One region of the Exiguobacterium sp. ZWU0009 genome, then DNA from elsewhere that is predicted to be linked to it. Evidence: a T-box and tRNA genes for the amino acid it is inferred to sense, from the RefSeq annotation. Region 1 holds a T-box; the other holds one or more tRNA genes.
The links. A T-box is a leader RNA that pairs with one kind of tRNA and senses whether it is charged. The one in region 1 lies ahead of tyrS (tyrosine--tRNA ligase), so its partner is inferred to be a tRNA-Tyr.
Positions count from the first base shown of each region.

Region 1 (15,751 bases):
TGACGGGCGCATGACTACGGATCCAGACGTTCAACAAGTCGTCAAAGATCAACATGACTTCATCGATACGTACTATTACCCATGCGCATTATCTCTCTTTGCCTCACTCGGTCAGATGTATGTGTCTGACGAACGATTCCGTGCCTATTACGATGCGTATGCCCCTGGACTATCCACGTTCTATTCGGAAGCTATTTCACACTATGCGCAAACATCACACTAACGCGGCTTCCGCCTGATAAACGGTTTTTCCAGCTTGGACCGTCTCGACCAAACGGTTATTTAAGATCGCTTCCCCACGCAGGCGATAGAAGTCTTCTTCAAAGATGACGAAGTCGGCATCATAGCCAGGTAAGAGCAATCCTTTTCGACCATGTGTTTCCGTCGCGAGATGTGGATTTTTCGTAAAGAGCAATAAGGCTTCAAACATCGATAACGTCTCGTTCGTTTTATTGACACGCCCTGCCGTTCCTTCAGTTGCTGCATAAAGCGACCGTCGGACATCGGGGTCAGAGATCGGCGCATCTGCTCCGCCGCACAATAATGCGCCGGTCTCAGCTAACGAACGTAAGCGATAACTCCAGTCTAAGCGGTTCAACCCGAGTCGATCGACGATGAAATCGGCGTCATCCAGTAAAAAGACCGGTTGGACGTCAATCAAGACCGGTAACTTCCGAATTCGCGCAAGCGTTTCTGGTCGGACGACCGTCGCATGAATGATGCGATCTCGTTTCCCTTTTGGCGCAGGATACTTCTCGAGCACCTGTACGAACCGCTCGATCGCTAAATCCCCGATGACGTGTGCCGCGACTGTGAACCCGTAACTACGTGCACGTTTGACGAGTTGCTCGAGTTGTTCTGGCGTATGCACTTCAATACCACGTGTCGTCGGATCATCGGAATAACCACGACCGAGAAGAGCTGTCCGTCCTCCGAGAGCGCCGTCGACGAACAGTTTCATCGCACCAATTGACATCGTTGACGGTAAAGTAGGTTGTTGTTGCACGAACTCATCAATGACAAGATGATGCACGAGCAAATGCGTATGGAAGCCTGTCTCTTGCGTCACTTCCTTATAGGCTTGCAAGATGTCCGCGACATCACCGTGATACGACAAGTCTTCTGTGTGTGCCGCAATGATGCCGTATTGGTATAAGTTCTTAATCGCTGACCGGAGGGACGATTTATTCCGCTCCAAGTTTCCAGCTTGTAACGCATATAAAGGTTCAAGCGCCGCATCGTACAAGAATCCGTCAGCTTCACCATTATCCGATATACCGACCTTTCCACCTTCGATGACAGTCGACGCTTTATATCCGAGCTGTTGGAACAAGACATCGTTGACAAGTGCTGTATGCCGGTCTGTTCGTTTCAACAAGGCAGGTGCATCAGGGAACAACTGATTGAGCCATGCTTTCGTCGGTGCACGATCAAGCTTCGTTTCGTCATAGCCTTCTGCCACATGGATCCCATTGACTGGTTCCGCCTTGAGAAAAGCTTGCCCTAACGCTTCAAGCGTCGTATAACGCGAGGCATCGACACGATTGATCGCTTCCCCGTAACCGATCAGATGAATATGCGCATCCGTAAAGGCTGGATATACAGCTTTTCCGTTCAAGTCGTGAATCTGATCAATACGTCTACCGAAACGGCGGCGTAGCTTTCCTTCCTCTCCCATCGCGATGATCCGCGTCTTCTCGACGAACATCGCTGAATGGACATCCTCTTCGTGTGCCATCGTTCGAATCAATCCGTTTACGTATAGTGTTCCCATTCCACTCACTCCTCTTTTTACAAAAATAGGGTGACCATGACGGTCACCCTGAATTGTCGATCCTGATTTAAACGTGCAATGTTTCTTCTGGTGCACACGACCGTTTAATACGTTCGATCGCGGCCGGATCGTATTCATTTAGGACACGTTCCGCTAAGACAATCGTTCGTTCATAGTCTCCCGCTAAGAACTTCGTTTCCGCGATCGTCAGCGACATATGTATCTCGTTGTCGTGGCGACGGTACCGGTTCGCATACTGGACGAGCCGTTCGGCATACGTGACTTCGAACACTAATGTATCTAACCGTTCTTGCACATGTTTAAACGTTTCTTGGACGTCTTGACTTTGTGCGACGATCGATCGAACGTTAAACGGTAACTCTTCTAACCGTGTTTCAAGCGTCTGCAGTGAACGATTCGCATTTCGGAGCGCTTCTTCCACCTCAGCCGGTAAGTTCGGTAATCCGAGTCGTTTCAGACGGAGACGTGTCTGCGACAGCTGATGACGCCATTCGACGATTCGTTCGCGAACTTCCGTCTCTTCTTTTCGAAGTGCCTGGAGTTCGACCGTAAAGCGTTCGTACTGAATCATCAACTGTTCTTCGAGGCGAATCGCATCGCGCATCTGATCTTCGAGCATACTGAACGGAATGATTTTTCCGGCAATCGACTCATCGAGATCTTTTGCAGCTTCAAACAGTAGCTCTTCGTCACGCTGGATCGTCTCATAATGAATCCCTAAATCTGCTGAGATTTCATATTTTTCACGTAAGATGCTAAATTCTTGTGCCAATTGATGAATCCGTTCACGCATCCGTAGCGCTTTTTGTTTCAAGAATTGATTTTCTTTTTTCACTTGATGACGCGCATCGACCTCACGACGGAATGTATCATACATTTGATCAACATCGGCCGATAACTGTTGAATCGCCTCTTCCAACCCGTCGACTTCTAGCATTTCGATTTTCTCAGAGAGGCTCAGACGTTGTTCCTCGAACCGTTTGATCTCGGATTGGAGACCGAGTGGTTCAAGTGGGTACCCATCTAACGACATCTCCTTATAGCCCGCTCCAAGCTGATCAATCCGTTGACGCAATTCATGAGCGAGAATCTTCCATTGTTTCGGTACGAGTTCGACGAGTTGACGCGTCGTTGCTACTTCTTGCTCGAGTAACAAGCTTGTTTCATACGCCTTCGTCACTTCACCTGAAGCTTCGTACTGACACATCTCATTCCAGTGCGCGTCGATCTGTTCACTTCGTTCTTCCAGACGCGCAAGCGCCGGACCGAATGAATTCGCTTGAATCAATAATGATTTCCGAACTTGCCCTGAATCGGCTTCCCCTTGCGCTTTCAGTTCGGCTAGAACCGATTGATTCGTTTTGAACGTCGACATCTCGACGAGCATTTCATCGATCAATCCTTCGAGTTCCGCAATCAATTGTTCCGTTACTTCGAGGTCATTCTTGACGGCGATGAACCGATATTTATCGAGCGCTTCCTCCGCCCGGTAAAGGGTCTCATCGATTTGGGCGACGTGGACCGTTAATAACTCTTCCCACGCTTGATGCCAGGAGCTGAACTTCGTCTCCGTCTCACCCGCCATCGGTAGTTGCTTTAAGTCCTGCAACTCCTTTGGAATCGATGCACTGACGATGCCTTGTTTGCGCATATCAAGTTCATCGATTTTCGCGTAGTATTTTTTTCGACTGATCATGCTAAATAGCATGACGAGTAATACGATGACGATGACTCCGATCACCCATGCCCACATTTGTCACGACCTCCACTCTGTCCTACGACTTTAGATTTTCTCTAAATCGCAATAATCTTATCCTTATAATAGTATAGCGCAACCGTTTTGCATAGATTTACAAGGGCTTTTCCTGATTTCTTCCGCTGTTTTGAATCCTTTTTCCAAAAATCAATTGTTTGTCAGCTACGCAAAAACTCGTTAAACTAAAAAAAATACGCTTTTCATGGGAGGAATTTTTATTATGTTCGAAACAAAGACATATGAAGGTGACCGGACGAAACAATATGACATGCTCTCAAAACAACTTGATGCGTTATTAATGGGAGAAGACAATCAAGTTGCGAACTTATCGAATGCGAGCGCGTTGCTCAACCAGTTCCTCGACCGTATCAACTGGGTCGGCTTCTATTTGACGGATACGGAGCAAAACCAACTTGTCCTCGGACCGTTCCAAGGACTTCCAGCATGTGTCCGTATTCCATTCGGTCGTGGTGTCTGCGGAACATCTGCAGCAGAGCAAACGACACAACGAATCGAAGATGTGCATCAGTTCCCAGGTCACATCGCATGTGACGCGGCTTCGAATTCAGAAATCGTCATTCCACTCGTCAAAGACGGACAAACGATCGGTGTCCTCGATATCGACAGCCCAGAATTCAATCGTTTTGACGAAGTCGATCAAGCTGGTCTAGAAGCATTCTGTACGACTCTGCTTCGCCATCTGTAATTCTGATTGACAGTCGATTGTCCACACCGTATACTTGTAAAAGTGCAGAAATGATAACGATAGCGGTCAAATCGCTTACGTATCACATTTCATGACTCGGTGAATAACCGGAGGGGCATCGTGTAACTTTGCTATCAAGCGAGGGTGCCACATCATGAAATGGGCGTAATGTGGGTTTGATGGCGTTATTATTTTTATGCAAATAATAACGAACAATAAGGAGGAGTCTTATTATGGCTCGCTATACAGGTCCAGCTTGGAAACTCTCACGTCGTCTCGGTATCTCACTTACTGAAACAGGAAAAGAAATCGCAAAACGCCCTTACGCACCAGGTCAACACGGTAACAGCCGTCGTAAAGTATCTGAGTACGGTCTTCAACTTCAAGCGAAGCAAACACTTCGTCACATGTACGGAGTAAACGAACGCCAATTCAACCGTATCTTCAACGATGCTGGCAAAATGCCTGGTATCCACGGTGAGAACTTCATGTTCTTACTCGAAGCACGTCTTGATAACGTCGTTTACCGTATGGGTATGGCTCGTACACGTCGTGCTGCTCGTCAGCTCGTCAACCACGGTCACATCCAAGTTGATGGACAACGCGTTGATATCCCATCATTCCGCGTGAAACCAGGTCAAACGATCTCAGTTCGCGAAAAATCGAAGAACTTTGTCGTTATCAAAGAAGCACTCGAAGTTGCTCCAGCAACTAAAGACTTCGTTACTTTCGATGCTGAGAAGCTCGAAGGAACATTCGTCCGTCTTCCAGAGCGTTCTGAATTGAACGATCAAATCCAAGAACAACTCGTCGTCGAGTACTACTCACGTTAATCGATTGTTCCAGCACTCACTTCGGTGGGTGCTTTTTTTATACCTATGACTAAAATGTATACCTGGTCTTAAAAAAAGAGTGACGTCATTTACCTGTTTGTGTTAACCTTTAAATATACATAGTTAACACAAACAGAAAAGAGGACTTTATTCATGAAAACAAGAGATTTAACATTCATTGCCCTTGGTGCTGCCATCATCGCAGCCGTCAGTTCTTTGCCACAGATTCAACTTGTCGGTGCCGTTCCGATCACGCTTCAGATGCTCGCGATCATGACGGTCAGCGCAATCCTTGGTGGCAAACGTGGCGGACTCGCTGTCTTGATTTTCTTATTACTCGCAGCAGCTGGTCTACCGGTGCTTGGCGGAAAAGGTGGACTTGCTCCATTCGTCGGACCAACCGTTGGGTACTTGATTGCCTTTCCGATTGCCGGTTTCTTCATCGGTCTTGTTGCAGAAAAAACGCGCCGCTTCGTTCCTCTCTTCATCGGGATGATCGTCTTCGGACTTGGTTTAGTTTACCTGCTTGGCACATTCGGTCTAATGGCTGTACTCGATCTATCGTTCAAAGATGCTTTTGCGATTAACTATCCGTTTGTCCTATGGGATACAATCAAAGCTGTCATCGCCACGACGATTGCCGTTCGCTTGTTACCACTCCGTTTATTCCGAACAGCTTAAAAATACGAGGCTGACCCATAAGTCAATTTATAAAAAGATAAGGGTGGCAGATCATGAGTCTGCCACCCTTATCTCGTAAAAAGAAGAATGACTCGTTGCACGCAACTCCTACAGGAATAAGCGCATTTTTGCGCTGTCAGAGACAAACAAGACCCGCTTTCCTGCTGAAGTGAAGCAGGAAAACTGGCTTGTGTCTCGCCTGAGGAAAGGGCGTGAAAAGACAAGTCATTCTTTTTTGAGTTAACCCTATTTAATTGATCATCAAGCATGCTCGACGACGAAGTATTTTTTCTTTCCGCGACGTACGATCGTAAAGCGACCGATTGCATCAGCTTCCGTGATTTCTTTCGTTAAATCTTGCTCGCGTTCTCCGTTCAGGTAGATCGCACCGTTTGTTACGTCTTCACGTGCTTGACGTTTTGACGGACTGATCTTCGCCTCAACGAGAACGTCGACGAGGTTTGTCGCTTCACCGAGTGTAAAGCGTGGCATTCCTTTGAACGCATCTTCGATATCTTCGACTTGCAACGATTTAATATCTCCACTAAAGAGTGCCGTCGTAATACGTTGTGCTTGTGTCAGACCTTCTTCACCATGGACGAGAACGGTCATCTCTTCTGCGAGACGACGTTGTGCGACGCGCTTCTCTGGTGCTGCTTTAACTTCTTCTGCGAGCGCATCAAGTTCTTCGTGCGTTAAGAACGTGAAGTATTTCAAGAACTTGATGACGTCAAGATCGTCAACGTTGAACCAGAACTGGTAGAACTCGTACGGTGATGTTTTGTCAGCATCTAACCAAACCGCACCACCTGCTGTCTTACCGAACTTTTGACCGTCTGCTTTTGTAACGAGCGGTACCGTCAAACCGAATGCTTTTTCTTCATGACCGGCACGACGAATCAATTCCATCCCTGCTGTGATGTTCCCCCACTGGTCACTTCCTCCGACTTGAAGGCGGCATCCTTTGTCTTCGTAAAGTTTCAAGAAGTCAAACGATTGAAGTAACATGTATGAGAACTCAGTGAACGAGATTCCGTTTTGAAGTCGTGAGTCAACAGAGTCTTTCGCAAGCATGTAGCTGACCGGGAAGTGTTTTCCGATATCACGCAAGAAATCGATGATCGTCAAGTCTTTCGTCCAGTCCAAGTTATTGGCGATCGTGACCGGGTTCTCTCCTTCAAGCGGTAAGAAACGCGACAGTTGATCTTTAATCCGGTTTGCAAATTCTTCAACGATATCCGATGTGTTCAATGAACGTTCCGTTGCGCGACCACTCGGGTCTCCAATCATTCCCGTCGCCCCACCGACGAGACCTACGACATGGTGACCTGCTTGTTGGAATCGTTTTAAGACTAAAATCGGCAACAAGTGCCCGATGTGCAATGAATCAGCTGTTGGATCGAAACCCGTGTATAGCGTCGTTGGTGTCTCGAGTAATGTCTTAAGTCCTTCTTCATCCGTCATTTGGTTAATTAAACCGCGAAATTCTAAATCCTCTAATAACGTCATTGTGTCTCCTCCTAAAGTTCACTTTTAACAATAAAAAACCGTCCCTTCGTCTAAGACGAAGGGACGGAAAATTCCGTGGTACCACCCTGATTGCCCTTTACATAAAAGGACCACTTGGTTCGTCGATAACGGGACGGACCGCTTGATTTCTCAAGAAACTCCCGGAAGCGTAATTCGTAAGTTCACTGTGTCCTAGTTCGCAGCACCACTAGGTCTCTGTCACAGGGAGTGACTTACTACTGTATTCCGATCACTGTTTAACGTAATATATGAAAATAAGATGGTTTCATGATACGTCGAAGGCGAATCCGCTGTCAAGTCCGATTTTACTGGTGGATTTATGGTATAATACGTCTATCTGTGATTTAATATTAATTTACACCTAAGTTTAAGATGCAAAGGAGATCATTTATGCGCGAGAACTGGTTCAAGTTTTGGAATCACCCCCGGACGAAAGCCGTTCGGCACTGGTCGAATATCACATACGATGTTTCGTGGAACATCATTTTATTCCTCATCATAGCAGTCCTTCTCATCGGCAGCTTCTCTGTCGGAGCGGCTGGAGGATATTTCGCTTCCCTCGTCAAAGATACGAAAGCACCACCTTTGACTGAGATGAAACAAGAAGTGAACAGTTATGCGGTGACAAGTCAAATTTATTGGGGAAGTGGCGAAAAGCTGACGAACATCTCAACGGATGAAGAACGTCAGCCGGTTGATATCAAGAATATCTCCCCTTATTTAATTGATGCGCTTCTATCAACGGAAGACGTAGATTTTTATCAACATGATGGAGTCGTTCCAAAAGCGACTTTACGAGCAGTCTTACAAGAATTGACGAATTCAGCGTCACGCACCGGCGGAAGTACGCTTACACAACAATTAATTAAAAACCAAATCCTGACGAACGAAGTTTCATTCGAACGGAAAGCAAAAGAGATCATCTTAGCGCTCCGCCTTGAAAATGCGATGTCAAAAGATGAAATTTTACAGGCATATTTGAATGTCGTCTCATTCGGACGAAATTCACTCGGGCGTAACATCGCTGGTATCGAAGCTGCCTCCCAAGGGGTCTTCAACAAATCAGCGAAAAAACTGACGTTACCACAAGCAGCTTTCCTCGCTGGTATTCCGAAAAACCCTTACTACTACACACCTTATCTACAGGGCGGTGTCGTCAAAAAGGACTTGACGCCAAGTGTCAATCGGATGAAGACCGTGTTGAAGCGAATGTATGTCGCAAAAAACATTACGAAAGAACAATATGAAAAAGCAATCAAACACGACATCACGAAAGACTTCGCGAAACAGTCGAAACGTTCGCGTGACACGTATCCGTATGTCTATGATTTAGCAGAACGTGAAGCGACGAAGATCATGACGAAGTACTTGATGAAACAAGATGGTGTGAAAGAAGACGAAGTCAAACCGTCTGAACTGGCAGAAGTCCGGGCAAACTATCAAGATCAAGCACTGGTTGCACTCCGTCAAGGTGGATACAAAGTTCATATGACGCTAGATAAAAAAATTCATGAATCGATGCAACAACCTGCGAAGAACAACGGGAACTTCCCTGGCGGCATGCAGTACAAACAAGTCGTGGATCCAAAAACGAAAAAAACCGTTTCGAAACAAGATCCAGAAGAGACAGCTGCGGTCATGGTTCAGAATGAGACGGGTCGTATTCTCGGATTCGTTGGTGGACGTTACCTTGATGGAAAAGCCGATGATTTCAACCGAGCATTCCAAGCGAAACGTCAAATCGGGTCAACGGCAAAACCAATTCTCGTCTATTCGAACGGGATTGAAAATCGTTTAATCACTCCGGCATCTACCGTCAATGATGAAGAGTACTACTATCAGACCGTACCACGTCAACCAGGCGATCGTCCGATCAAGAACGAAGGTGGACGTTATCGTGGAAACGTGACGGTTCGTACAGCACTTGAACTCTCATTGAACGTACCTGCCGTTAAGATTTACGAGAAGATGAACATGTCGAACTCGATTCAAAAACTCGTCGATATGGGTGTTGAAGTACCGGATGCGATTCGTTATGCCCCTTCAGCAGCACTCGGAACGATGGAGATCACACCTGTCGAACTTGCCGGTGCTTACGCGACACTCGCCAACTATGGTGAATTCGTGCAACCATACGTCATTTCGAAAATCACGAAAGACGGAAAAGATATCTATAAAGCAAAACCGAAGAAAAAACGAATTTATGAACCACGAACAGCTTACCTGACGCTTGATATGATGCGTGGCGTCTTCTCAAAAGGTACAGCAACGTTTGCAAAAAGTCGATTAAACGTTCCTGGAGATTGGGCTGGTAAGACAGGTACGACGAACGATGTTAAAGACTCTTACCTTGTCGGTTCCACTCCTGGTGTAACGCTTGCCGTTTGGACAGGACACGATCAGAACAACTCGCTCATCGGTCCAACGACGTATTACCAACGAACACAAACGCTGTGGTCACAAATGGCGAATGCGACGTATGCCGCGAACAGTAGCTACTTCAAATCCGGTGCCCGCTTCACGCAACCATCTTCTGTAACAGCAAACGACTTTAAAAACAGTGGTCGCTTCAAAGAAGAAGATAAGAAGAAAAAAGCGGAAGAAGCAAAGAAAAAAGCCGAAGCGAAGAAAAAGAAAGAAGCAGAAGAAAAGAAAAAAGAAGCGGACGCACAGAAGAAAGAAGAGCAACAAAAAGAACAAGATCAGGCTAAAGAAAAAGCTGAAGCTGATGCCAAGAAAAAAGCAGCCGACGACGCAAAACGTGCTGCCGACGCAAAAGCAAAAGCCGAAGCAGAGGCAAAAGCTGAAGCAGAGGCAAAAAAGAAAGCGGAAGCGGACGCTAAGCAAAAAGAAGCTGATGCTAAGAAGAAAGAAGCAGAGGCAAAGAAACAACAAGAACAACAGAAGAAACAAGATGAAAAGAAAAACGATGCTGCTTCTGAAAACTAACAAAAAGGATGAATCACCTGTCACGGTGATTCATCCTTTTTTCGTTCAATCTTCCATCGTCGACAGATCGCCTGTTTCAAGATTCAACTCCCACGCTTTCAGAACACGGCGCATGATTTTACCACTTCGTGTCTTCGGCAACTTATCTCGGAAATCGATTTCTCTCGGTGCTGCGTGAGCAGCAAGCCCCTCTTTAACGAATGCTTGGATTTCTTGTTTTAGCTCATCCGTTGGCTCGTAACCATCACGCAAGGCAATGAATGCCTTGATGATTTCACCGCGGACTGGATCTGGTTTCCCGATGACACCAGCTTCCGCGACAGCTGGATGCTCGACGAGACGACTTTCGACTTCAAACGGACCAACCCGTTCTCCAGCCGTCATGATGACGTCATCGACACGTCCTTGGAACCAGAAGTAACCTTCGTCATCCATATAGGCAGAATCCCCTGAGACATACCATCCTTTAAAGAAATACGATTCATATTTCTGCGGATTGTTCCAAATTTGACGCATCATCGATGGCCATGGTGTTTTTAAAGCAAGGTTCCCCATTCGGAATGGCGGTAACTCATTTCCTTGATCATCAATGATCGCAGCCTGAGTTCCTGGAATCGGTTTCCCCATCGATCCCGGTTTGATGTCCATCGACTTGTAGTTACAAATCATCATCGCGCCTGTCTCCGTCATCCACCATGTATCATGAATCCGTTGATCAAAGGCTTCTTTCCCCCAACGAATGACTTCTGGGTTCAACGGTTCGCCGACAGACAATACATGACGAAGACTTGAGAGATCATGATGATTTGCAACATCCGCTCCTGCTCCCATCAACATCCGGAAAGCCGTTGGTGCGCTATACCAGACCGTTACCTTGTACTTCTCGATGACACTGTACCAGAAATCCGGATTGAAGCGTCCACCGACGACGATGTTCGTCGCGCCATTCAAGAATGGTGCGAAGATACCGTAACTTGTTCCTGTGACCCACCCCGGGTCAGCCGTACACCAGTAGACATCATCTTCTTGGAGATCAAGTACCCAGCGACCTGTCATTAAGTGCTGAATCATCGCATTTTGAACGTGGAGCACACCTTTCGGCTTCCCTGTCGATCCTGAAGTGTAGTGCAGGATCAATCCGTCTTCACGATCTAACCAGACCGGTTCGAATACATCGGATGCTTGCTCGAACGCTTTGCGGAAATCGAGTAATGTGTCCGATTCTTCGACATCTTCGTCGACAAGTACTACCTTTTCAAGTGATTCCAGTTCCCCAACTGGAACACGTGGGAGCAGTGCCTTCGTCGTCACGAGTAACTTCGCTTCAGAATCAAGCAGGCGATCACGGACCGCTTGTTCCATGAATGCTTCAAATAACGGACCGACGATTGCGCCTACTTTCAGTGCGCCAAGCAAGGCAAAATACAATTCCGGTGAACGTGGCATGAAGATGAAAATACGGTCACCCGTTTTGACCCCTGCATCGACTAATACGTTTGCCGCTTTATTCGTCAATCGTTTCATATCTGCATATGTGAATCGTTGTTCCGTCGTTCCATCGAAATAGATCAGCGCATCCTTGTTCGCTCGCTCGCCTTCTGCGTGGCGGTCGATTGCTTCATGAGCCATGTTGACTTTCCCCGTTGTCGCCCATGAAAAGTACTGCTCAGCATCTTTCCAGTCGTACGTGTTTGCTTCATCATACTCTGCTAACCAATGCTTCCCCGGAAGCGCTTTCAAAACTTTCATGTCTCGTTCCTCCCCTTCTATGTTTTCCTCTTTATTATAAGCTAGTTATCCGTCAGTTCAATCCATTTGCCGTCAATTTGTTAAAAAATCCCTCTCTTTGCTCAAGCGCTTTCGTCTATAATGAATAAGAAGGTGGTGACGCTTACATGTTTGAAAAACAATTCAATCATCGGACGCACGAAACATCACTCGGTCCTGTCGACATCGAAGGTCCCGTACCGAGTCAAACACTAGCAACGTATACACTCGATTCAGGGTTGACGGCTTTTCGTCCACCCGCTGAACAACATCAAGCGCTCGTTGAGATTGCGGATCTTGAAGAAGGACGGATCATCGTCGCTCGTCAAGGAACGGAAATCATCGGTTATGTGACTTACTTATACCCTGATCCCTATGAAACGTGGAGTGAAGGAAACAATCCGTACATCTTGGAACTCGGAGCGATTGAAGTCTCCTCTCGGTTCCGCGGACAACAGATCGGTAAAAAATTACTTGAAATCTCCATGCTGGACCCCGCCATGGAACACTATTTGATTTTAACGACTGAATATTATTGGCATTGGGACCTAAAAGGGAGCGGACTATCGGTCTGGGATTACCGGAAGATCATGGAGAAGATGATGAACCATGGTGGTCTCGTCTTCTTCCCGACCGACGATCCGGAAATCGCCTCCCATCCTGCCAACTGCCTGATGGCGCGTATCGGAAAACACGTCTCACCTGAAGTCGTCGCTCATTTTGATGCGCTACGCTTGAGAAGACGTTTCATGTATGACTGAGCTCGAGGAGGAATCGTCATGTTAATCGAACAAATCATGAATACGACGTGCATCACGATGCAACCGACGAATTCCATCGCGCATGCGGTTGAACTCATGCAACGTCATCAGATTCGTCATATTCTCGTCGTCAATGCCCGTCATGAACTCGTCGGTCTTGTCGGACTAAAGGAAATTCAAAGCGCAAGTAGCATCTTTCATCCGGATACGGCAAAACAAGACCTACAGTATCCGGTCTCAAGCATCATGATTGAAAGTCCTGTCACGGCCCACCCGCTCGATTTTCTCGAAGATGCGGCTGTGCTGTTTTATGAATATCGATTGACGTGTCTGCCAATCGTCCGCGGTCGACGCCTTGTCGGTGTCGTCACGGAAACGGATTTGTTACGGACATTCGTTCAATTGACGGGTGCACTCGAACCAAGTTCTCAAATCGAAATCCGTGTTGAAAACACTGCTGGAACATTAGCAAAAATTGCCGCACTGCTTGCCAAAACGAATATCAATATCTTAAATGTACTCGTGTATCCAACAGACGATCCGTATGTCCGGATCGTTGCGTTTCGTGTCCAGACGATGAATCCGATTCGGATCATCGACAAGTTGCGCAAAGAAGGATTCGATGTACTTGGACCGGATGTGAGCAGATGAAGGATTTTGCCTATCTGTACAGTCCTGAAGAAGCGACTTATCGGTTTTCGGAGACACATCCATTCAATCCGATTCGTCTCGAATTAACCGTTTCCTTACTTGAAGCGATGCATCAATTAGATGATATTCCTTGTATCGCGCCGCGTCATGCGACCGATGAAGAACTGGCACTCATTCATGATCAGGATTATATTGCTGCAGTCAAAGCAGCCGGGACCGGTGCATTAACGCCACTTAAAGCCCAAATGTATGGGTTAGGAACAGAAGATACACCTTTGTTCCAGGGGATGCATTCGGGCGCTTCTCTCCTTGTCGGCGGCACGATCGAAGCATGTGACCTCGTCTTATCTGGTCAATATAAACGAACCTTTCATATCGGTGGTGGATTGCATCACGGATTCCGAGGACGTGCCTCTGGTTTTTGTGTCTATAACGATACCGCTGTCGCCATGGCAGCCATGATTGAAAAATATCACTGTAAAATTCTTTATGTCGATACGGACGCCCATCATGGCGATGGGGTGCAATGGGCCTTTTATAATCGAAAGGACGTCATGACGTTATCGCTCCACGAAACAGGTCGCTATTTGTTTCCAGGAACGGGAATGGTGACGGAACGGGGATCTGAAGAAGGGTATGGATTTAGTTGGAACGTGCCACTGGACGCCTTTACGGAAGATGATTCGTTTTTACTCGCGTATGAGACGGCACTCTTTGAAGCCTGTGAATTGTTCCAACCGGATCTCATCATTACGCAAAATGGTGCCGATGCACACACGCTTGATCCATTGACTCATCTATCCTTAACGATGAAAAGTTATGAACAGATACCTCAAATCGCCGTCGCTGCAGCAAATAAATATACGAATGGAAAAATCGTTGCTTTAGGAGGCGGTGGCTATGACTGGTATCGTGTCGTTCCCCGCGCGTGGAGTCAAGTTTTTGCTGCCATGACCGGACAAGCTCCATTCCATGGAGAGATTCCTATTTCATGGCAAGAACGTTGGAGTGGAGAAGAAACACCCCCGCCAACACACTGGCATGATCCAACGCCACTCTACCCGGCCATTCCGCGACGACCTGAAATCGAAGAAAAAAATTGGGAAACCGTCAAACGATTGATTTGGCCGTTCGTTAGCGATGAGCGTAAGAGACAATTGACTACGACTTCCCCGTACTCCGTTGATTAATTGACTTTGTATCTTCACATTTATTTCGTTCGGAGTTCACAACTTGTTGCTATACTAAATATGGAATTTTTACTTAGTAAATGAATAATAGTTGGGGGAATCATCATGAAAAAGGCATGGCTTTATTCCGGTCTTATTCTGTCGACGGGGATCGTACTCGCAGGGTGTGGCAATGAAAAACAGGCAATGGATCACGATAACATGCAAGGGTCAGGAAAACCGACGGTCGAAGTCAACGTCAATGTTCCAGCCAAGACAATGGAAGAAGATAAAGTTGTTTTTAAAGCGTCAGCTGTCGAACAAAAGAAACCAGTTAACCTTGAAGACGTGACATTTGAAGTGTGGGAAGCTGGAAAACAAGATGGTGCCCATCAAAAGTTCAAGGCAACCTTGAAAAAGACAGGTTATTATCAAGCGGAAGCAAAACTTGCTGAAGGGGAATATGAAGGACTGTATCATATCAATGATAAAAAAGGACTCCATCATATGGATAAGATCTCATTCGTCGTCATGGATCATTCACATGAAAAAGAGGAAGCATCGCACGAGCATGGACATGATCACGAAACCGTCGACGGTCTGTCTGTCCATTACATGGGCGCAACAAAAGCGAAAGCTGGTGCTGAACTCCCCGTCTCCTTTCATGTTTTCCTTGATGGGAAACCGCTAAAGGCGAACGTACAAGTGGAAGTCATTGAAACGGGCATAGAAAAGCATACCTATGTTCCTTTAGAAAAAAAGGGTGATGCGTACAGCGGGAAAGTGACATTGACTGCACCTGGTCAGACTACGGTTCGACTCCATGTCGAAAATGATCAACTTCACCATCATCAAGATGAACTTATTACCGTCGCGAAATAAAAAAACGTCTCTTTTTTCAAGCAGCTTGCTTGAGAGAAGAGACGTTTTTTCGATTAAGGGCGTGTCGAATCCCGTTGTTCGATTCGGTGTGGTAATGTAACATCGTTCGTTTCAATTTCTTCTTTGTTCAAGATTTTCGTCAATAGACGCATCGAGACTGCTCCGATATCATACATCGGTTGAACGACAGTCGTCAGTTTCGGACGAATCATCGTCGCAAGACGTGTGTTATCGTGTCCGATGACTTCGAAGTCTTCCGGTACACGGTGTC
Region 1 is NZ_CP018057.1:2,388,220-2,403,970, forward strand. Features, by position in the region: gene L985_RS12495 (MerR family transcriptional regulator) at 1-223, shown strand, start outside; gene L985_RS12500 (amidohydrolase) at 215-1,774, opposite strand; gene ezrA (septation ring formation regulator EzrA) at 1,842-3,548, opposite strand; gene L985_RS12510 (GAF domain-containing protein) at 3,772-4,257, shown strand; gene rpsD (30S ribosomal protein S4) at 4,491-5,090, shown strand; gene L985_RS12520 (biotin transporter BioY) at 5,244-5,771, shown strand; gene tyrS (tyrosine--tRNA ligase) at 6,033-7,280, opposite strand; T-box leader at 7,337-7,543, opposite strand; gene L985_RS12530 (transglycosylase domain-containing protein) at 7,692-10,250, shown strand; gene acsA (acetate--CoA ligase) at 10,296-11,999, opposite strand; gene L985_RS12540 (GNAT family N-acetyltransferase) at 12,146-12,778, shown strand; gene L985_RS12545 (acetoin utilization AcuB family protein) at 12,797-13,429, shown strand; gene L985_RS12550 (acetoin utilization protein AcuC) at 13,426-14,619, shown strand; gene L985_RS12555 (maltotransferase domain-containing protein) at 14,725-15,480, shown strand; gene ccpA (catabolite control protein A) at 15,534-15,751, opposite strand, start outside.

Region 2 (15,751 bases), 1.0 Mb from region 1:
GCAGTGAATAGGCCCAAACGACTGTTTAGCAAAAACACAGGTCTCTGCTAAATCGCAAGATGACGTATAGGGGCTGACGCCTGCCCGGTGCTGGAAGGTTAAGGGGATGGGTTAGCGCAAGCGAAGCTTTGAACCGAAGCCCCAGTAAACGGCGGCCGTAACTATAACGGTCCTAAGGTAGCGAAATTCCTTGTCGGGTAAGTTCCGACCCGCACGAAAGGCGTAACGATTTGGGCACTGTCTCAACGAGAGACCCGGTGAAATCATAGTACCTGTGAAGATGCAGGTTACCCGCGACAGGACGGAAAGACCCCATGGAGCTTTACTACAGCCTGATATTGAGGCTTTGTGCATGATGTACAGGATAGGCGGGAGACGTCGAGCCCGGAGCGCCAGCTTCGGAGGAGTCACCCTTGGGATACCGCCCTTCATGCATAGAGTCTCTAACTCGCAGCCGTGATCCGGCTGGAGGACCGTGTCAGGCGGGTAGTTTGACTGGGGCGGTCGCCTCCTAAACAGTAACGGAGGCGCCCAAAGGTTCCCTCAGAATGGTTGGAAATCATTCGTAGAGCGCAAAGGCAGAAGGGAGCTTGACTGCGAGACCTACAAGTCGAGCAGGGACGAAAGTCGGGCTTAGTGATCCGGTGGTTCCGCATGGAAGGGCCATCGCTCAACGGATAAAAGCTACCCTGGGGATAACAGGCTGATCTCCCCCAAGAGTCCACATCGACGGGGAGGTTTGGCACCTCGATGTCGGCTCATCGCATCCTGGGGCTGGAGTAGGTCCCAAGGGTTGGGCTGTTCGCCCATTAAAGCGGTACGCGAGCTGGGTTCAGAACGTCGTGAGACAGTTCGGTCCCTATCCGTCGTGGGCGCAGGAAATTTGAGGAGAGCTGTCCTTAGTACGAGAGGACCGGGATGGACGCACCGCTGGTGTACCAGTTGTTCCGCCAGGAGCATCGCTGGGTAGCTACGTGCGGACGGGATAAATGCTGAAAGCATCTAAGCATGAAGCCCCCTCCAAGATGAGATTTCCCTTTGAGTAATCAAGAAAGACCCCTCAGAGACGATGAGGTAGATAGGTCACGGGTGGAAGCATGGCGACATGTGGAGCTGAGTGATACTAATCGGTCGAGGCCTTGTTCTAGCAGATGCATTGTTGATGACTTCAGTTTTGAGGGCGCGAGCCCGTCGTCTGGTGACGATAGCCAAGTGGTCACACCCGTTCCCATGCCGAACACGGAAGTTAAGCACTTGAACGCCGAAAGTAGTTGGGGGCTTCCCCCTGTGAGGATAGGACGTTGCCAGGCATTTAATTTATTCCGCAATAGCTCAGTGGTAGAGCAACCGGCTGTTAACCGGTAGGTCGTAGGTTCAAATCCTACTTGCGGAGCCAATGGCCCGTTGGTCAAGCGGTTAAGACACCGCCCTTTCACGGCGGTAACACGGGTTCGAATCCCGTACGGGTCACCATTATACTTTTTGTGCCGGTGTAGCTCAGCTGGTAGAGCAACTGACTTGTAATCAGTAGGTCGCGGGTTCGACTCCTGTTGCCGGCACTGTTTTTCTCAATTGTATAAGTTTCCTAGACAAACTGGGGGGGTAGCGAAGTGGCTAAACGCGGCGGACTGTAAATCCGCTCCCTCGGGTTCGGCGGTTCGAATCCGCCCCCCCCCACCATGTCGAGCCATTAGCTCAGTTGGTAGAGCATCTGACTTTTAATCAGAGGGTCGCAGGTTCGAATCCTGCATGGCTCATTTCTTGCGGAAGTAGTTCAGTGGTAGAATACGACCTTGCCAAGGTCGGGGTCGCGGGTTCGAATCCCGTCTTCCGCTTTTTCTTTCGGGGCCTTAGCTCAGCTGGGAGAGCGCCTGCCTTGCACGCAGGAGGTCAGCGGTTCGATCCCGCTAGGCTCCACCAATTTTATTTAAAGATCTTAAGCGAGTTTCGTTCGTCTTAAGTTTTTTTTATATGAAATGCCAAGCATAACCAGAGTACGTACGCAAGAACACCGTGATTCCCTTCACGGTGTTTTTTTGTATATTCATGCGTTTTTTTGTTGAGTTGAACCACTCGTTTGTTACCGCTTACAATGTATGTAGAAGTGACTATGACATAGGGGGAATATCGTATGAACATCGCGTATATCAGCGTACCGTACCGTTATGGACAAGGAAAGCCGGGCACTGAACACGGACCTGCTGCTGTCGAAAAAGCGGGTCTACTCGCGACACTCGAAGCACGGGGACAAGAAGCAGTACGCTACGGGGAAGCGGCTGTTTTATCCGAGGATGCAGTCCGAGAAGAAGATCCGAAGCTGAAACGTCTTGAAGGCGTCGTCCACACGACGAATGACTTGCATCTAATTGTACGTGATGCGTTATCGGAGCAACGTTTTCCGTTATTAGTTGGTGGCGATCACAGCATGGCGATCGGAACGATTGCAGGGTTACGTCAGACTGTACCACGTCTTGGCGTCATCTGGTTCGATGCACACGGTGATTTGAATACACCGGAAACATCACCGTCTGGTAACATCCACGGTATGCCGCTCGCTGTAGCCCTTGGGGAAGGACATCAGCGTTTAACGGAAGTCGGAGGAACAGATGTCAAGCTGCAACCGGAACATCTCGTCTTCATCGGATTACGTGACGTTGATCCAGGCGAACAAGAGCTGATTGATCGTCTTGGTATTCGTGTCTATGATATGGAAGCGATCCGAACTCGGGGAATGGACGCGATCATGGAAGAAGCGATTGCTTATTTGAAGGAAACGACGGATGCGTTCTATCTTAGCTTCGATATGGACGGTCTCGATCCATCACTCGTCGTCGGTACAGGAACACGTGTCGCTGACGGTATTTTCTTAGACGATGCGAAGACAGTGCTCAAGCATTGCGCAACGGCAGAAGACTTCATTGCAGCTGAATTCGTTGAAGTGAATCCGTTACTTGAAGAAGGAAACGGAACAGCAGAACTTGCGAATGAACTAATCGGAGATCTACTTTTGGCAATGGAAACACATCGCTTAGTAAAATAATGGATAGAACTTGAACTCTTTTCATCGGGGTTCAAGTTTTTTTTGTTACAATTTAAAAGGAGATGAAACATTTATCGGTCGACTTCGTATAAGAGATTGACCGCATAGAGCGGGGGGTATTCAAAGTGGAAGAAACGACACTACGCTTAATTGAGCGAGTGAAACAGGGAGACCGTGATGCATTCGCGGCACTTGTTGATCTATATAAGGAAGGTGCCTTTCTTGTGGCTTTCCGCGTCTTGCGCGATCGAATGGAGGCGGAGGATGCGACACAGGAAGCCTTCATCCGTGTATTTACGAAAATTGATTCGTATAATGCACAATGGAAGTTCCGGACTTGGTTGTACCGAATCGTCACGAACGTATCGATTGACCGATTACGGAAAAAGAAACCTGATTATTCTCTTGATGCTGAGATGTCAGGTACTGAAGGACTGACATTGTATTCACAACTCGAGAGCAAGGACACCTTGCCGGAGGACCAAGTGGTCGATAACGAGCAACGAAACGAAGTCGGGGACGCGATTGCAGCTTTACCAGAAAAATACCGTGTCCCACTCGTCCTGAAATATGTAGAGGATCTTTCGCTAAAGGAAATCAGTGAAATGATCGAATTACCTGTCGCTACTGTCAAAACTAGAATTCATCGTGGACGAGAAGCGCTGAAGAAGCATTTTGCCAAACGATGAGAAGGAGGAACTCACCATGTCACGAGAGCATGTACATGAACGGATCCAGGATTATTTAGATCAAAATCAACCACCTGAGGAATTCGAGCGATTAGAAGCAGAGTTACGAGAAGTAGACGCGATGGACGAGTTCGAAGAGTATCGACTCCTTGATGCTCGACTGCGTCAACTTCCAGCGCCCAAATTATCGGCAGATTTTACATCCCGCGTGCTGGCACAATTGCCCGACCAGGTGGAGACGCCAAGCGCTGCTTTGCTGCACCAACCGCAACCGTCTCGTTTTGGAGGGAAGATGAAGCAGTACCCATTGCTCGCGGCAGCGGCTGTTTTCTTACTCTTGTCGGTCGGTAGCCTTGGTGGTTATATGGCACAAGAAGAACATGACTTATCCTATACGAATGCACCAGGTATCGTCGCTCAAAATGGCGAGGTCGTCGTTCCGAAAGGCGTCACGGTCGATCAAGATCTATATGTCGAAGGTGGGAACGTCCGAATCGAAGGGAAAGTCAATGGCGACGTCATGACCGTTGACGGGAAAGCTTACACGGCGAGTGCTGGTAGCGTGACCGGAGAAATCAAGGAAATTGATCAATTATTCGAACGCGTTTGGTACGGAATCAAGCGTCTATTTCAATAATCAGCTGGGACGAGTCGAACTCGTCCCTTTGTGCTATAATGGAAACTGTTTAAATCAGATGAGTTAGGGGGCACGGTTGGTGAATTACTTCAGCTGGCAACCACTTCAATTTCAATTGTTGAAACTGGGAGAAAACGTACATTGGTACGATTATATTAATGACGTGATTGATATTGCGGTCGTGACGTTCGTCATTTACCGTCTCATGATCATTGTCAAAGGAACAAAAGCAGTCCAGCTCATTAAAGGGATCTCGGTCATTTTGATCAGTTGGTTCTTGAGTGGCTTTTTTGGACTTAAAACATTGCAATTCTTATTGAATCAAATCATCACCTACGGGTTACTGGGGATCATCATCATCTTCCAACCCGAACTAAGGCGTGGACTGGAACACTTAGGACGAACGAGTAAATTCTTCTCACGTAGTGCCATCAGTGATGAAGATGAACAAGTTCGAATCGTCGATGCACTCGTATCGTCTGCTCAGTACATGTCAAAACGTCGTATCGGAGCACTCGTGACGATTGAACGCGAGACAGGACTGAGTGAATACGTGGAGACGGGCATTCCGCTCGGTTCACAAATCACGAGTCAGTTGCTGATCAACTTGTTCATTCCGAATACTCCCTTACATGATGGTGCCGTCATCGTCCAGCAAGGCAAGTTAGCAGCAGCCGCTTGTTACTTACCGCTGTCTGAGAGTGCACATATCTCAAAAGAGCTTGGAACACGTCACCGCGCAGCAATTGGTGTCAGTGAGGTGACGGATAGCGTCACGCTCGTCGTCTCGGAAGAAACGGGTGGTGTCTCACTCGCCATCAATGGACGTCTGTACCGGGAACTCGACGAAGAATCCTTACGGACGAAGTTACTTGAGACGATCGTCAAAGCCGAACCGACGAATACTTCCTTCTTGAACTGGATGGGGGCGAAAAAATAATGTTCGAAAAGTGGTTCAATGAACGCTGGTTTTTACGCATCGTTGCCGTCGCCTTGGCCGTCATGTTGTATTTGATGGTCGCAGGTTCGAATACGACGGGAAAAAGTGATGCCGCTAGTCTATTACCGATCGCAGGACAAGGTTCGACGAAATTTGACGTGCCGGTCACGGTCCAGTATGATGAATCGCAGTGGGTCGCCTATAATATTCCAGATAGTATGGAAGTGACCGTCAAAGGGCCGTCGAGTAGCTTGACGATGCTCCGGCTCGTCCAGGATTTTGGATTATCGATTGATTTGAAAGGACTCGACCCTGGCTATCATCGTGTCCGTGTCACAGCAACCAGCTTCGGAAAAGATGTCGAGGTGACGCCGAAACAGGAGACGATCGAAGTCTTCCTCGATAAGAAGATTACAAAGGAAGTACCGGTACAAGTCGCCTTACTGAATAAAAACAAAATCGCTGAAGGATATGTTGCTGGGGAAGCGCAACCGAACCAACAAACTGTTGAAGTCACGGGAGGCGCAGAGAAGTTACAGGCGATTTCAGCAATCCAAGTACCGATCGATGTGACCGGTCGGGCAGAGACGTTCAAAGAGACGTTCAATGCTAAAGCGACTGACACGAACGGGAATACGATCAGTGCATCTTATCAACCGGAACAATTAGAAATCACAGTACCGATCTATAAGGAAAGTAAGACGGTACCGATTAATGTGAAGACAAAAGACAACGTTAAAAAAGGATATACTGTCGTCAAGATCGTTCCCGTCACGACGGAAGCTCGTCTATATGGAACAAAAGAAGAACTAGAGCGTATCGGTTCTGTTGATACGGAAGCGGTCTCGCTCAAAGGATTGACGAAAACGACGGAAAAAACCGTCAAACTCGTTGAACCGGAAAACGCGACAGCGATGGATCCGACACAGGTCACTGTCAATATCGTCGTCGAAAAAGAAAATGCCAATTCGACGACAGAAACTGTCGAGGATCGAGCGGAGAAAACGATTCCGGGTGTGACGGTCACGTTGAATGGATTCGATGAATCAAAGTATACGATTGATTACAATCAAACGATTGATGTCGTCGTCCGCGGGAAAGAATCTGATTTAGCATCGATTGATGCGACGGATATCAAAGCGGTCATCGACGTGACAGGATTAAAAGAAGGAACGCATGGATTGCCGATCTCGTATCAGACATCAAAAGCCTTTGATGTCCTGCGTCCGGATAATATGGATGTCACATTAAAAGCGATTCCCCGGACATCGATTCCGACCAATTAAAACAAATTAGTGAAATGAGGAAATAACACATGGGTAAGTATTTTGGAACTGACGGCGTACGCGGCGTCGCAAACGTAGAATTGACACCGGAACTTGCGTATCGCCTCGGTCGAACAGGTGGTTACGTGTTGACGAAACACGAAAGCACACGACCAAAAGTCTTGATTGGACGCGATACACGTGTATCTGGTCAAATGCTTGAGAATGCACTCATCGCGGGTCTGTTATCAATCGGTGCAGAAGTCATGCGTCTTGGTGTCATCTCGACACCTGGTGTCGCGTACCTGACAAAAACGATGGATGCGACAGCTGGAGTCATGATCTCTGCATCGCACAATCCAGTGGAAGATAACGGGATCAAGTTCTTCGGTTCAGACGGCTTTAAGCTCGATGATGCAACAGAACTTGAAATCGAAGCATTACTCGATGAAGCAGAAGACACATTACCACGCCCAGCCGGAAAAGAACTCGGCTTCGTTCATGATTACTATGAAGGGGCTCAGAAATATCTCCACATGCTTCGTCAGACATCGGATGAAGATTTCTCAGGCATCCATGTTGCGATCGACGGCGCACACGGGGCGACGTCAAGCCTCGCACCACGTCTATTCGGTGACTTGGAAGCGGAAGTATCGACAATCGGTACAACTCCGAACGGACTCAACATCAATGATGGTGTCGGTTCGACACACCCTGAACATCTTGCTGCCTTCGTTAAGGAAAAAGGCGCGGACGTTGGTTTATCGTTTGATGGAGACGGCGACCGCTTGATCGCAGTCGATGAGAACGGCGATATCGTGGATGGCGATAAAATCATGTTCATCTGCGGGAAATACTTGAACGAACTCGGTCGTTTGAAAGACAACACGATCGTCGCGACGGTCATGAGTAACCTCGGTTTCCATAAAACCGTCGAAGAAAACGGGATGACGGCGCTTCAGACAGCGGTCGGTGACCGTTACGTCGTTGAAGAGATGCGTAAGAACGACTATACACTCGGTGGCGAACAGTCGGGACACATCATCTTCATGGACTACTCAACGACAGGGGACGGTATGTTATCAGGCGTCCAGTTGTTGCAAATCATGAAAGCGACAGGGAAGAAGTTATCGGAACTCGCAGCTGAGATGCCAATCTTCCCACAACGTCTCGTTAACATCCGTGTCTCAGACAAAAATGGCGCAATGAGCGGCCCTGCCGTGCAAGCGATCATTGCAGAAGTCGAAGCGGAGATGGCGGGCAACGGACGGATTCTCGTCCGTGCGTCAGGAACAGAACCACTCGTTCGTGTCATGGCGGAAGCTCCGACACAAGAAGCGTGTGATGCGTACGTCGAGCGGATCGCGAACGTCGTTCGTGAGAACTACGCGTTACAAGAAAACTAAGCAACCCGAAGCAGAGCGATTGCTCTGCTTCTTTTTTTACAATTATTTTAGAAAAATAGATTGAGATTTTTACAAAAAATAGGGATTATGCGTATTGAATAGAAAAATATCGGGAATAGTTACAAATACGTTACCTTTCTTGCTTTTTCAGATTAAAGTTCGTATGATGGTGAAGTCGGACAGAAACGGGGTCAGACGGAAACAAGAAGCGCCAGGGCTTTCTTCGTAGGATGAAAGCTGACGAGGTGGAGGTTTATCGAATCATTCGGCGGATGCCTCCCGGTACCAGATCCATACCGTAAATCGTTCTGAAATCGTCCAAGTGATTGGACGGACAAACAGACCGATCGGGATCCTCTCAACAAGAGCCGTTTCCTCTTTAGGGAAATACTTGTAAATGGAGAGATGTAACATGTGCGGAATCGTAGGTATGATCGGACAGGTCAACACGAAGGAAATTTTATTAAAAGGTCTCGAAAAGCTCGAGTACCGCGGCTATGACTCGGCAGGTCTTGCGTTCGTCAACGACGGCGTCCAAGTCCATAAAGAAGTAGGCCGGATTGCTGCGCTACGCGAAGTCGTTCCTGCTGAGGCAGACGGCACAGTCGGAATCGGACACACACGCTGGGCGACACACGGTGTCCCAAGCGTACCAAACGCACACCCACACCAAAGTGCGTCAGCACGTTTCACACTCGTGCACAACGGCGTCATCGAAAACGATGAGCAGCTAAAAGCAGAATTGAATGTCGATCTCCTCAGCGACACGGATACAGAAGTCATCGTTCAGATGATTGAAAAGAACTTCAACGAGACAGGTGACGTTGCGGAAGCATTCCGTCAAACACTCCGCGTCTTGCATGGTTCGTATGCCCTCGCATTGATCGATGCTGAAAATCCGGACGTCTTGTACGTCGCGAAAAACAAATCACCACTTCTCGTTGGTCTCGGTGACGGTACGTTCAACGTCGTCGCGTCAGACGCAATGGCAATGTTACAAGTAACGGATCAATTCATCGAGTTGCATGACGGTGAGATGATCATCTTGACGCGTGATAGCGTCACGATCCAAGATCTCGACGGGAACGTCCAAGAGCGTGAAGCGTACACAGCTGAAATCGATGCATCAGATATCGAAAAAGGAACGTACGCACACTACATGCTCAAAGAGATGGATGAGCAACCAGCGGTCATCCGTAACATCGTTCAAAAATATCAAAACGAAGCAGGCGACATCACACTCGACCAATCGGTCCGTGATCTCGTACTTGGTCGTGACCGTGTCTACATCATCGGTTGCGGAACAAGCTACCATGCTGGTTTGATCGGAAAACAGTTGATCGAACAAATCGCAGGCATCCCGACAGAAGTTCACATCTCTTCTGAGTTCGGATACAACATGCCACTATTGACAGAGAAACCGCTCTTCCTCTTCCTTTCACAATCAGGTGAAACAGCGGATAGCCGTGCCGTTCTCGTCGAAGCGAAGAAACTCGGTCACCCGGCACTGACGATCACGAACGTTCCAGGATCAACATTGTCACGTGAAGCAAACGCAACATTGTTGCTCCACGCAGGTCCGGAAATCGCCGTTGCTTCAACAAAAGCGTATACAGCGCAAATTGCTGTTCTCGCTGTCCTTGCGTTTGACCTTGCTCAAGCGAAAGGGATTGCCGTCAACTTTGATCTCATGAAGGAACTCGGTAAAATCTCAAGTGCGATGGAATCGGTCATGTCTCAAAAAGATCGCTTCCAAGAAATCGCGACAGAATACTTGTCTGAGTCACGAAACGCGTTCTTCATCGGTCGCGGACAAGATGCGTACGTCGGGATGGAAGGTGCATTGAAACTCAAAGAGATCTCGTATATCCAAGCAGAAGGATACGCGGGTGGAGAGCTCAAGCACGGTCCGATCGCCTTGATCGAAGACAACACACCTGTCATCGCGCTTGTGACACAACCACACGTTCACCTCAACAACCGTGGGAACGTCAAGGAAGTCGTCGCACGTGGTGCAAACGCGTGTGTCATCGCAGCAGAAGGTCTTGAATTGCCGACGGATGCATTCGTCATCCCAGCAGTCGAGCCACTCTTGTCACCGCTCTTGTCGGTCTTACCACTTCAATTGATCTCATACTACGCGGCACTCGGTCGCGACTGTGACGTCGATAAGCCACGTAACTTGGCGAAGTCAGTAACGGTTGAATAAGAAAACAAATCGACTCCAAACGATAGCCGCATCAAAGCGTCTGCCGTTTGGAGTTTTTTATATGAGAGGAGAATAAGATGAACCGATGGCTTGCAGCATTCCCTAAACGATATGAACAAGACGTTCGGATCGTTAAAGCATGTTTACCATTTGGATGGACACGCTTATCACCAGGGGCGATCGAAGTAAATGTAGAGCAGGAACAGATACAGATTCCGATGCGCGTATACATGCCAGAAGTCGCGTCCGAGCGAATTGAACAGTTGACGCCAACACAACAGACGATGTTATATTGCCTCTACACGCGTCATCATGACGGTTATGTCCGTGAGCATTATCTCCAGCAGTTGCTTAAAAATCGTCCGCGCGACGGATGGGTCCTCGCCTATATCATCGAACTTGCTAGTGAGTACGTCCGTGAAATTGTCGACAGCATCGTACCCGTAATCGAGCAATGGGATTCGGAAGTGAAACGACAATTCGTCGAGGATGACCCAAGATACATGAAGCGGACCGAAGACCGAATGATCAGTTACTGGAATGCTTATTACCGGACGAGTGGGGAACGACGATCCGAAGCGGACTACCCAGGCTTTCGGATTATAGAATCGTTACGGGAGGATGCTTCGGTAGAGGAAGTCTGAAGAGATGAAAAGGAGGTGCGCACTTGATTACGAAATCAAAGGATCTGTACTTAGAAGGACCTGGACCTGCTATTTTGTTGTTACATAGTTTTACTGGAAGTGCGAATGAGATGCGGGGCCTCGCTCGTTTTTTACATGCAGCTGGGTACACCTGTTACGCGCCCAATTACGCCGGGCACGGGGAATCGCCGGAGCGGTTGTTTGCGACGACGATCGAAGACGTCTGGCAGTCCGCGCAAGTCGGACTCGCGTTTTTACAAGATCGAGGACACACCGACATCTTTTTGATCGGACAATCACTCGGTGGAGTGATGGCACTTCGACTGGCAGAACAGTCAGGATGTGCCGGACTCATCTTACTCTCGACGCCGATTCTTGAGCGGACGATTGCCGGACTCGAGCACCGCGTCCTTCGTTATACGGAACGGTATTTTCAATTTGACGATCGTTCGCCGGAGTGGATCGTAGACTTTGTCGACCGTCATTTTCCACGCCCAGAAAAAGACTTACGAGCACTGCAACAGTTCATCCTCGACACAGGAGTCGTCTTGCCGAAGATCACACAGCCCATCGCTCTATTCCTTGGCGCATTAGATGATGCCGTCTATCATGCAAGTCTCGAGAGAATCGAAACGACGGTGCCGAGCCAAGATCAGAAAAAGGTCCTTCTTCCGAACAGTAAACATTTACTGACGCTCGATCGGGACAAACAGCGTTTGTTCGAAGAAATCCTTATCTTCTTGAAGACCCATCCGGTACATTCCTTGAAACCATCATCTGCTGTGCAGTAGGCTAGATAGGTAAGCTAGACGTGAAAGGGGAAGGGATCATGCGAGTTTTAGTAGTAGGGGCAAGCGGAACGATTGGGCAGGCAGTCGTCGAACAGTTGAGTGGGCGGCATGACATCATTCGTGCCGGACGAACCGGAGCGGATGTACAAGTCGACATCACATCAGAGGAAAGTATTCGGGCAATGTATGAAACAGTCGGCTCTGTTGACGCCGTTATTAGTGCCACAGGTGGCGCTCATTTTGGTCCATTGACGGACTTAACACCGGAGCTTAATCAAATCGGGATCGACAGTAAACTAAAAGGTCAGATCAATCTCGTCTTGCTTGGTTTAGAGTCAGTACGAGACGGCGGAAGCTTTACGCTGACGACCGGCATCATGATGGACGATCCGATTCGCCAAGGCGCATCTGCTGCGCTTGCTAACGGTGGAGTCAAAGCGTTCGTTCATGCAGCAGCGATCGAGATGCCACGAGGCATTCGGATCAACAGCGTCAGTCCGAATGTACTGATCGAGTCACTTGAAAAGTACGGACCCTTCTTCCGTGGTTTTGAAGCCGTTCCGGCGTCACGTGTCGCGACGGCGTTTGAGAAAAGTGTCGAAGGGGCACAGACGGGGCAAAATTACGAAGTCTATTAAATGAAAAAGCAGGTAGCGAAAATCGCTATCTGCTTTTTTAGAATCCGGATAGGATATAACGTTCGATTCCGAATAGTAAGAGAGTGATTCCGAGACAAATAAGTAAGTTACGGACGAACCAGCGACCTGTCATCGTCCGGTTCATGATCAGTTTCTCCAGTGTCAGATTAACGAGAAGTACACATAAGAAGATAACGCCAAACCAAATCATCCAGACACATCCTTTCCTTCTTCTTAACGAATCCAACAGCTAAAAAGTTTCGCGTCTGTCAAGAGCAGGAAATCATTCAGATGAACGGGAAGGAAACAAACAGTCGATTTTACAAGGAGGAACATGACGATGAACCAAGCGGTCCTAGTGATTGATTTTCAACAAGAACTCGTCGACGGGAACACGGAAGAACGTCCAGTATACTTAAAGGAACAAGTCGCGCACGTCATCGAAGGGGTCGTACTCGAAGCAGACGATCGGAACATCCCGGTCGTCTTCATTCGGGATCTCGACGTCGCTGGCGGAACAGGACCTGGGTTTGCGGTCCATGACTCGATTCCCGTTCCAGCGTCAAGTGTCACGTTTGATAAAGCGGCGACGAATGCGTTTCATGGCACCCCCTTGCTTGATCATCTACAGCAAGCATCAATTGACCATCTGATTGTCTTAGGCTGTAAGACGGAACACTGCATTGATACCCCGGTGCGCAGCGCGACGGTGCATGGTTTTGATGTCACACTCGTCGCAGATGGGCATACAACAAACGGCTCCGATGTCCTGACTCCGGAGCAAATGATCGCTCACCATAATCAAGTCTTGCACGGTCATTATAACGTCGAACATTTTGCGATCGTTCGTCCGTCAACGGAAGATGTCTTCACCCCAACCCACAATGACTACCGGACATGAAGAGGAGAATAAGATGATTGAATTACGAAAAATAACAGCGCCCGATTACGAACGCTACGCGACGCTCGTCCAAGACGAACGTGTCATGCGTTATATCACGGAGCAGGCATTAACAGATGCGGAAACGAAACAACGCTTTGACCGAATCCTTGAACAACAGCAACACGACCGACTCGGATCGTATCTGATTTATGCCGAAGAGACATGGATTGGAATCGGGCACATGTCCCGGAGTCAAACGCAACCGTTCGAAGCAGAGCTCGGCTACATGCTATTACCCGATCAATGGGGACGCGGATACGGTACAGCGATTGCAGAGCGCCTGTTACAGTTAGCGACGGAAGAGGAGTTGCGGGTCGTCACGGCGACGATTGATCCAGCACATGAAGCTTCGCGTCGTATTTTGATCGGATTAGGTTTTGAATCGACCTATGTGGGACCGATTGACGGTCTACCAGGTGAAACGCTACAGAAAATGCTGGGGACGACAACATGACACGAGACGAATGGATTGAACATTTTCAACTCGACGTCGCGGTATGCGCGACCGTCGACGAATCGTATAGTTCTGAAGTCGATCGTCTCGTCCTATCGGATGGTCAGGTCGTTTTCTTGAAACGCCCGTATACGGCTGAAAAGTGGTACCGGGAGCGTGGCTGGATTCATGCAATAGAAGGGTTTGTACCCGTGCCGCACATCTTAGCTGAGGCAGCTCCCGGGCAGACGACCGGGGCGTTCGTGCTTGCTGCCTTACCAGGACAGGCACCGGTTACGATGACTAAAAAATTGGCGTACGAAATTGGTCGAACGCTCGCAATGCTGCATACGTGCACAGGAGAAGCCTACGGCGAGTATACGGAAGATGGATTTTATGCCTATCCGGTTCAGGATTGGCGGTATTTTCGGAATGAAAAACTCGATGGATTCATGCCGTTCATCACGTCCGAACTCGACCCCGGTTTTTTAGAGAACATCCAAATAGAGTTAGTCAGACGGGAACAGTTGTTACCGGAGCCTTCACGTCCCGTTGCCACACATTGTGAGTTCCGACTAGCGAATTTATTGGCGGTAGGTGATCAAGTCACAGGGGTGATCGATTTCGAGACGACCCGCTATGGGGCCGTCGAGATGGATTTCACGAAGATCGTCCGTAATCTCAATACATTCGGTTCCATTTACGTCACGGCATTTCAAGAAGGATACGCGACGTTACACCCAGACGTGCCGATCGAGACGTATCTTTCATACTATCGTTTGTGGGAAGCACTCACGGCCGTCGGATGGTGCATCAAACGTGGATTAGAAGAGCACCGAGCATTCTTTGAGGAGAACATCGCGCTTATCGAGCAGGAATTACAGACGACGAGCATATCGGATGGGTATTGATTCACCCATGTCTTGGAAGAAACCTCTATACTTAGGGAAATGAGGAATCTGAGGGGGAAGCAAGATGACAGGAAAACGAATCGGAATCATCGGTGGTGGACTCGCCGGGATCTTTGCGGCACGTCAATTACAGGCGGCAGGACATACTGTTGAAATCATCGAAAAAAGTCAGAGCGTCGGGGGGCGAATGGCGACTCGTCGTGTTGATGAAGGAACAGCGGATCATGGGGCCGTCTTCTTCACGGTTCGGACGGAAGAGTTGGAACGTGAAGTCGACGACTGGCTTGAGAAGGGATGGGTTCGTAAGTGGTTCGGAACGGATTTTCCACGCTATGTCGCAACGAACGGCATGAATCAACTCGTACAAGCGATTGGTCGAGGAATTCCCGTTCAGTTGAATGAACAGGTCACGCATATTATGGCAACGGAGGACGAACTCGTCACACGAGCGACAGATCATCAAGGTACGTATGACGCGTTACTCGTGACGGCGCCTGTGCCGCAAGCATATGAACTGTTGCAGGCTTCCGATCTGACACTCGGAGAGGACGATCATGAGCAGTTGCGTCAGGTGACGTTCGAGCCGACATTCGTTGGTCTGTTTGAAATCGAAGAGCGACTCACGATCGGAGAAGTCGGTCTACAAGATGAACAACTCGTCGATGGAATGTTGAAGCTCGTCAATAATGCCGAAAAGCAGATTTCGAAGACGACACTCCTGAGCGTCTATATGACAGCCCGCTTCAGTGAAGACTGGTACGAGCGTCCGGAAGAAGAGACACTCGCTGAAGTCGAGCGTCTGTTACAACAGCAACTCGGACCGGTGACGATTGTTTCGCGTCAGCTCAAACGTTGGCGTTATGCTCAGGCGCGCGCGGTTTACCGGACACCATACTTAAAACTAGCGGCACATCCGCTTTGGCTTGCTGGTGATGCGTTCCTTGAAGCCGATGATGCGTCAGGGCGGACGCGCGTCGAGAGTGCTGTCATCTCTGGATTACGTGTCGCTGAAGCCATCGACACCCACTTACGTCAGACGGTGACAGCGACGGAATAGTCAAAAACATGCACTTCTTTTCTGAATCAAGAAGAAGCGCATGTTTTTTTGTTACTCACGATCATTCCCCCTGAAAGTGTTGCTCACTCCAAGCTGCCATTTGGTCAAGAATCGGTAAAAAACTATGTCCGGCATCCGTCAGTGAATA
Region 2 is NZ_CP018057.1:156,212-171,962, forward strand. Features, by position in the region: rRNA gene L985_RS00935 (23S ribosomal RNA) at 1-1,147, shown strand, start outside; rRNA gene rrf (5S ribosomal RNA) at 1,195-1,310, shown strand; tRNA gene L985_RS00945 (tRNA-Asn) at 1,322-1,396, shown strand; tRNA gene L985_RS00950 (tRNA-Glu) at 1,399-1,473, shown strand; tRNA gene L985_RS00955 (tRNA-Thr) at 1,487-1,559, shown strand; tRNA gene L985_RS00960 (tRNA-Tyr) at 1,597-1,680, shown strand; tRNA gene L985_RS00965 (tRNA-Lys) at 1,685-1,757, shown strand; tRNA gene L985_RS00970 (tRNA-Gly) at 1,764-1,835, shown strand; tRNA gene L985_RS00975 (tRNA-Ala) at 1,845-1,920, shown strand; gene rocF (arginase) at 2,132-3,040, shown strand; gene sigW (RNA polymerase sigma factor SigW) at 3,166-3,729, shown strand; gene L985_RS00990 (anti-sigma factor) at 3,746-4,366, shown strand; gene cdaA (diadenylate cyclase CdaA) at 4,446-5,306, shown strand; gene L985_RS01000 (CdaR family protein) at 5,306-6,592, shown strand; gene glmM (phosphoglucosamine mutase) at 6,622-7,977, shown strand; gene glmS (glutamine--fructose-6-phosphate transaminase (isomerizing)) at 8,390-10,186, shown strand; gene L985_RS01015 (hypothetical protein) at 10,264-10,830, shown strand; gene L985_RS01020 (alpha/beta hydrolase) at 10,854-11,621, shown strand; gene L985_RS01025 (short chain dehydrogenase) at 11,660-12,259, shown strand; gene L985_RS16910 (hypothetical protein) at 12,297-12,470, opposite strand; gene L985_RS01030 (isochorismatase family protein) at 12,600-13,160, shown strand; gene L985_RS01035 (GNAT family N-acetyltransferase) at 13,174-13,656, shown strand; gene L985_RS01040 (phosphotransferase family protein) at 13,653-14,546, shown strand; gene L985_RS01045 (NAD(P)/FAD-dependent oxidoreductase) at 14,611-15,603, shown strand; gene L985_RS01050 (winged helix-turn-helix transcriptional regulator) at 15,665-15,751, opposite strand, start outside.
Region 2: it has a tRNA-Tyr gene. The T-box ahead of tyrS (tyrosine--tRNA ligase) is inferred to sense a tRNA for this amino acid. The anticodon was not compared.